DNA from 2 places in the Thalassobaculum salexigens DSM 19539 genome. Region 2 is predicted to be linked to the other one. Evidence: riboswitches for the same ligand, from Rfam matches in the RefSeq annotation. Region 2 holds a riboswitch; the other holds the start of a gene.
The links. A riboswitch is a leader RNA that binds a small molecule or an ion and turns the genes downstream of it on or off. The one in region 2 is predicted to bind cobalamin.

Region 1 (3,611 bases), 510 kb from region 2:
GGGGAACCGGCCCTTGGGGATGGCGGCCCAGTCGACGCTGGCCGGGTCGACCCGCGGCGCGCCGTCCTGGTAGCCCGCATAGAGCTCGTAGCCGCCAGCGGTCAGGTAGGACGGATCCTTCTTGATCTTCGGCAGCAGGTCCTGGGCCGCGATCTTCGCCGGCACGCTCCAGGTCGGGTTGAACTCCAGGTAGCGGATCGTGTCGCTGAAGATCGGCGTCTCCCGGTAGGGGCGGCCGACGATCACCCGCATGGCCAGCCGGGTCACCCCGCCGACCACATAGTCGAGCTCGAATCCGGCCATATTGACGAACACATGGTCGTCGCCGAATTCGTCCGGCATCCAGCGGAACCGTTCCATGTTGAGCACGATCTGACGGATGCGGTCCCGCACCGGCACGTTCATCGCCGCCACCGTCTTGGCGCCGATGGCGCCGTCGGCATCCAGCCCGTGGCGGCGCTGGAACTGGCGCACGGCGCTTTCCAGGGCCGGGTCGTAGAGGTCCGTCGCTCCGGAGGCCGGCGTCAGGTCGGCGGTGGAGGAGAGGCGGCGCCGCACTTCGGAAACCCGGGGATCGGTCATGCCCGGTTTCAGGGTCGGACCCTCCGGCACCGGGTGCCAGCCGCCGGAGCGGGCCAGCGCGCGGTAGTCCAGCAGCAGCCGGCGCAGGCGGCGGTAGATCGGATTGCCCGGCGCCAGATCGGCCATCGCCTTGGCGGTTTCGGGCGCGGCATGCACCGCGTCCAGCAGCGCCAGCCCGTCGACGTCGCGCGGGAACACGAACAGCTCCGGATCGACCTTCTTCGGTGCCACCCGGCCGGCCTGCAGGTCGGTCAGATAACGCAGCAGCGTCCGGCTGACCGCCTGGTCCAGGCTCTCCGGCGAGTCGGCGGCGGGAAGCGTGTAATCGGCTGGACGCAGACCCTGGCGCTCGGCCCGTTCCAGGACCCGGACGACGGCGGCACCCTTGGCGTTGAGCGTCGGGACCTCATTCTCCTCGACCCAGGCATACCCGTCCGTCCGTGTGGCGAGGAACGCTGCAACGACCGCGTCCGGCGCGAAGTCAGCCGTCGAGTCCGGCGTTGGATCCGAACTCTGGGCGAGCGCCGGCGCCGTCAGCGAAATCAGAAGGGCCAGCGCGGCGGCGAGGATGGCACGGACTGGGGTCGGGCCGGTCATTCGAAGGCTCCCGCGTTCCGGTTGTCTGAAGGGTCGATGGTTCAACGGAACCCTATGACGTTAAAGCGAAGATTGACAGGCCGACCCCTCGACCGTAGCGTCCGGCCGTCAATCGCATGTGGTGTCCCGACCCACGAGACAGGGTCGGGATGAAACGGGAAGCCGGTCAGACTCCGGCACTGCCCCCGCAACGGTAGGCGAGGTTGATCCGTCGCAGAACGCCACTGTGCCGCCATGGCATGGGAAGGCGCGGCAGGATCTGGACCCCCGGGTCCGCCCTCGCGAGTCCGGAGACCGGCCACGGCGTGAAACCTCGATATCGCGGGGCGCGATGATCGGGTTCGGCCGTGGACCCGTGTCCCGGGCCGTCCCCTTCCATCCCTTCCGTCGATGTCGCTTTGCAACGCCGCGCGGGTGTGCGTCGGACGAGGAGGATGGAATGACTTTCGAGAACCGCCTGATCACGGGCCGATCCCTGACAGGAGCAGCGCTGGTCGCCGCTCTGATGGCCGCCGGGGCGCTCCCGGGGCAGGCCCAGCAGATTGGGGGCCAACAGGTCGGGGCCCAGCAGGTGGCGGCCGGCGAGCGGGCCGCCGTGAGCACGTCGGACGAGGTGATCGTCACCGCCTCGCGCATCGCGGAGACCGCCGACGAGACCCTGGCGCCGGTCAGTGTGATCACCCGCGAGGAGATCGAGCGCCGCCAGATCCGCTCCGTGCCGGATGCCCTGCGCCGGGTACCGGGCCTGACCCTGACCAACAACGGCGGGGTGGGCAAGGCGACCTCGGTCTTCCTGCGCGGTGCCGAGAGCGACCACGTGCTGGTGCTGATCAACGGCGTGAAGGTCGGCTCGGCGACGCTCGGCACCTTCAATTTCGAGAGCCTGTCGATCGACGACGTGGAACGGATCGAGGTCGTGCGCGGCCCGCGCTCCCACCTCTACGGCTCCGAGGCGCTGGGCGGCATCATCCAGATCTTCACCCGCAAGCCGACCGAGACGACCCGCGCCCATGCCAGCGTCGGCTATGGCAGCAACGATACGATGGAAGGGACCGCCGGCTTCTCCGGCCGGGCCTCCGGTATCGGCTTTTCGGCCAGCACCAACTACATCCGCACCGACGGCATCAACTCCTGCGGCAACGGCACGACCGTTCCAGGCGGCGGCTGCTTCGCCAACCAGCCGGACAAGGACGGCTTCGAGCGGAGCTCGGTAACTGGCGCGCTCGACTACGCTTTCTCTAATGGTATCAAGATGGAAGCGACCGGTCTTTATGCGACGAGTGAGAACGAGTACGACGGCTCGACCTCCAACGAATCCGAGGCGGTGAATTATGTGCTCGGTCTGCGTGCCCTGGCCTCGCCGACCGACTTCTGGGATGTGACCGTCGCCGCCGGCCACACCGTGGACGACGCCGATAACTTCCTCGATGGAACATACGAATCGACGTTTGAAACAGAGCGCAACTCACTGTCTTTGCAGAATGATCTCTATCTTCTGGAAGATCAGGTGACGACGCTCGGCGCCGACTTCCAGCGCGATCTGGTCGGTGGCTCGACCGACTATGTGGAGGACAGCCGCGACAATACGGGCGTGTTCGCCCAGCACCGGGCCGAGTTCGGCCGCCACACCGTCCAGCTCAGCGGCCGGGTGGACGAGAACGAGCAGTTCGGCGGTCATCTGACCGGCGGTGCCGCCTATGGCTACCGGATCACCGACAACCTGCGGGCGACGGCCTCCTATGGCACCGCGTTCAAGGCGCCGTCCTTCAACGATCTGTATTATCCGGGCTTCGGCAACGAGGACCTGGAGCCGGAGCGCTCGGAGAGCGCCGAGATCGGCCTGGCGGCCAAGGTCGGCGGCTTCGAGTTGGGGGCGAACCTGTTCCACACCGAGATCGACGACCTGATCGCCTATGACAGCTCGATCTTCGCTCCGGCCAATGTCGACAAGGCGCGGATCACCGGCCTGGAGCTGACCGCCTCGGGCGAGGTGGCGGGCTTCCTGCTGTCGGCCGGCGCCACCTTCCTCGACCCGGTGAACGCGTCGGGCGGCGCCAATGACGGCAACCAGTTGCCGCGTCGGGCCGAGCAGGTCTACACCCTGTCCGTCGACCGGGAGCTGGGCGGTCTCGGCTTGGGTCTCGGTGAGTTCGCGGTCGGCGGCGACGTCCATCACGAGAGCGAGCGCTACGACAATCTGGCCAACACCACCAAGCTGGACGCCTATACCACCCTCGACCTGCGCGCGAGCTGGGAGGCGACGGAGAACTGGGGCGTGGACGTCAAGCTCTCCAACCTGTTCGACGAGGACTACAAGACGGCGGCCTATTACAACCAGCAGGGCCGGGCGTTCTTCCTGCGCCTGACCTACCGGCGCTAGGCCATGAGGCGGATGGTGCTCGCGTTGGTCGCCGGCCTGCTCTGGGCGGGTC
Region 2 (3,611 bases):
GCCCGCGGTTTCGGCGCCCAGGACTTCTCCGCCATGGTCGACGCCCATTGCGACCTCGCCAACATCGAGAAGCCGCGCCTCAAGAAGTAACGGATACCAGGTCCCGCCGGCACACGCTCCGGCGGGACCTGCTGGCTTTCGGCACAAGGGAGGCACCGGTCCGACCGCGATGACCCTCCCGGCCGCCCATGGGAGGACGACAATGCGCATCGGATTTCTCGGCATCGGCAATATGGGCCGCCCCATGGCGGGCAAGCTGCTCGATGCCGGCCACGAGCTCTGGGTCCACGACATCCGTGACGAGGCGATGCAGCCGCTGCTGGACCGCCAGGCGCGTCGGGCCGGCTCGCCGGCGGAGTTGGCCGATGCCTGCGACACGGTGGTGGTCTCGCTGCCGACCCTGGCGATCTTCCGCCAAGCCCTGGACGACCTGCTCGCCGGCGGCGCGCTGAAGACCCTGGTGAACACCTGTACCGTCGGCGGGCCCTTCGTCGCCGAGGTCGAACGGCTCTGCGCCGAGCGCGGCGTGACGGTGATCGACGCGCCGATCAGCGGCGGACCGGCCGGTGCCGCCGCCGGCACCCTCGCCGTCATGGTGTCCGGCGATCCGGAGACGGTGGCCCGGCTCGACCCGGTGTTCCGCGCCTGGGGGCCCACGGTCGTGGTGGCGGGCGACACACCCGGCGCGGCCCAGACCATGAAGCTGACCAACAACATCCTGTTCGCGGTCGGCCTTGTCGCGACGTCCGAGGCCATGACCATGGCCGAGAAGGGCGGCATCGCGCCGGAGACCATGCTGCAGGTGCTGAACAACGGCACCGGCAAGAACTTCGCCACCACCAACGTGTTCCCCAACAACATCGTCCCGGGCAGCTTCGATTTCGGCGCGACGGTCGAGATCCTGATGAAGGACGTGAACCTCGCCATCGAGCAGGGCGAGTCGCTGGGCGTGCCCATGTGGGTGTGTCAGGCGGCCCGGCTGGTCATGCTGCATGGCAAGTTCCAGGGGCGGGCCGATCAGGATCTGTCTCGGATCGTGGAGATCGTGCGGGACGGGACGAAGAGCTAGTTCCCTCGCCCTTCTCTACACTCCCCGGACTTAGTTACTGTTCCGCGTGATCTGACGGAGGACCGTGCGGCCTCACGCGTGGGCCCCGGACTAAATCCGGGGAGTGAGGGAAGAGGAGTGAGTGGCCCCCCTCAGACCTCGACTTCGATCGTTCCGATGGGCTGGGTGCAGCAGGCGAGCACATGGCCCTCCTCCACCTCGTCCTCGCGGATGCCGCCGTTATGGACCATGTGGGTCTGGCCGGACGTCACATGGACCGTGCAGGTACCGCAGGAAAGCATTGACGCCATGGCGCAATCGTTACTAAATGCAGCGTTCACGGTCCCTGGATAACCAATATCTAGGGCTAAGAGGGAATTCCGGTGCAAGACCGGAGCTGCCCCCGCAACTGTAAGCGGCTAGCGGCTGTCGATGAGGGGTCACTGGTGTCCATGGGACGCTGGGAAGGCCAGACAGTCGTCCGGACCCGCGAGCCAGGAGACCTGCCGTGCGCGCATATCCGTCCCGGGCGGGGTGATCCGGAAGGCGCTTGCTGGGCTGTTGCCCGTTCCCGCAGGCCCTCCCGACTCCCCCTCCACCGACACGAGGGGTGTCCATGTCTACGCAGCTGGCCTACGACTTTGACGAAACTGGCAATTTCTCGCCCGCTCCCGCCGCGCCGAGGGCGCCGGCGACCGCCCGGCCCACGGCTCCGGCGGCTGCGGTGACACCGGCCCGGCCGGAGCCGCAGCGCGCGCCCCTGCCGCGTCCGCTGGCGAAGGCGCCCACCCCCGACGATCTGGTGCTCGACCGGGGTCGTGATTCGCTGCTGACCGAGTTCGGCAAGGCCACCCTGCGCGACCGCTATCTGATGCCGGGCGAGGACTTCCAGGCAATGTTCGCCCGGGTCTCCTGCGCCTATGCCGACGACATCGACCACGCCCAGCGGCTGTACGACGCCATGTCCCGCCTGTGGTTCATGCCGGCGACCCCGATCCTGAGCAACGGCGGCACCACCCGCGGCCTGCCGATCTCCTGCTTCCTGAACACCGTGCCGGATTCCCTCGACGGCATCGTGAACACCTGGAACGAGAATGTCTGGCTGGCGGCGAACGGCGGCGGCATCGGCACCTATTGGGGCAAGGTGCGCTCGATCGGCGAAGCGGTGAAGGGCACCGGCGAGACCTCGGGCATCATCCCCTTCATCCACGTCATGGACGGCCTGACCCTGGCGATCAGCCAGGGCTCCCTGCGGCGCGGCTCGGCGGCGGTCTATCTCGACATCCACCACCCGGAGATCGAGGAGTTCCTGGAGATCCGCAAGGCCAGCGGAGACTTCAACCGCAAGGGCCTCAACCTGCATCACGGCATCAACGTCACCGACGCCTTCATGGAGGCGGTGCGCGACGGCGCGATGTTCGACCTGAAGAGCCCGAAGGACGGCGCGGTCATGCGCCAGGTGGACGCCCGCCAGCTTTGGCAGCGCATCCTGGAAACCCGCCTGCAGACCGGCGAGCCGTACCTGCTCTACATCGACAGCGTGAACAACAACCTGCCCAAGCATCAGCGCGAGCTGGGGCTGAAAGTTTCGACGTCCAATCTCTGCAGCGAGATCACTCTGCCGACCGGTGCGGATCATTTGGGCGAGGAGCGCACCGCCGTGTGTTGCCTGTCCTCGCTGAACATCGAGACCTGGGAGCAGTGGAACGAGGAGCCGGGCTTCGTCGAGGACGTGCTGCGGATGCTCGACAACGTGCTGACCAGCTTCATCGAGAACGCCCCGGACGGCATGTCCCGGGCGCGCTACTCGGCCATGCGCGAGCGCTCGGTCGGTCTGGGCGTGATGGGCTTCCACTCCTTCCTGCAGGCTCAGGGCATCCCGTTCGAGAGCGCGCTGGCGAAGTCCTGGAACATGCGGATCTTCAAGAAGATCCGGCGCGAGGCCGATGCCGCCTCCGTGACCCTGGCCGAGGAGCGCGGCCCCTGCCCCGACGCCGCCGAGCGCGGCATGCAGAGCCGGTTCAGCCATAAGCTGGCGATCGCCCCAACCGCCTCGATCAGCATCATCTGCGGCGGTACCAGCGCCTGCATCGAGCCGATCCCGGCCAACATCTACACCCACAAGACCCTGTCCGGCGCCTTCACCGTGCGCAACCCGCACCTCAAGAAGCTGCTGGCGGCCAAGGGTGCTGACACGTCGGAGACCTGGGAGAGCATCCTGGAGCATGAGGGCTCGGTGCAGCATCTCGACTGCCTGACGGAAGACGAGAAGTCGATGTTCCGCACGGCCTTCGAGATCGATCCGCGCTGGCTGATCGATTTCGCCGCGGACCGCGCGCCGTTCATCTGCCAGAGCCAGTCGCTCAACCTGTTCCTGCCGGCCGACATCCACAAGTGGGACCTGCACATGCTGCACTGGACCGCCTGGGAGCGGGGCATCAAGAGCCTGTATTACTGCCGCTCCAAATCGGTCAGCCGGGCCGGGTTCGCCGGACAGCTCGAAGCCGTGGAGCGCCAGGCCTTCACCGTCGAGCCGACCGATTACGAGGAGTGCCTGTCATGT

Region 1: it holds a riboswitch for cobalamin, as region 2 does, so the genes downstream of both, G578_RS0100065 (TonB-dependent receptor domain-containing protein) here and G578_RS0102415 (ribonucleoside-diphosphate reductase subunit alpha) in region 2, are expected to answer to the same signal.

What each region holds. Positions count from the first base shown of each region.
Region 1 is NZ_AUIR01000012.1:8,667-12,277, reverse strand. It holds gene G578_RS0100070 (L,D-transpeptidase family protein) at 1-1,179, opposite strand, end outside; cobalamin riboswitch at 1,287-1,496, shown strand; gene G578_RS0100065 (TonB-dependent receptor domain-containing protein) at 1,619-3,559, shown strand; gene G578_RS23895 (ABC transporter substrate-binding protein) at 3,575-3,611, shown strand, end outside.
Region 2 is NZ_AUIR01000012.1:522,244-525,854, forward strand. It holds gene G578_RS0102400 (NAD(P)-dependent oxidoreductase) at 1-90, shown strand, start outside; gene G578_RS0102405 (NAD(P)-dependent oxidoreductase) at 203-1,069, shown strand; gene G578_RS28925 (2Fe-2S iron-sulfur cluster-binding protein) at 1,201-1,359, opposite strand; cobalamin riboswitch at 1,372-1,573, shown strand; gene G578_RS0102415 (ribonucleoside-diphosphate reductase subunit alpha) at 1,665-3,611, shown strand, end outside; gene G578_RS0102420 (ribonucleotide-diphosphate reductase subunit beta) at 3,608-3,611, shown strand, end outside.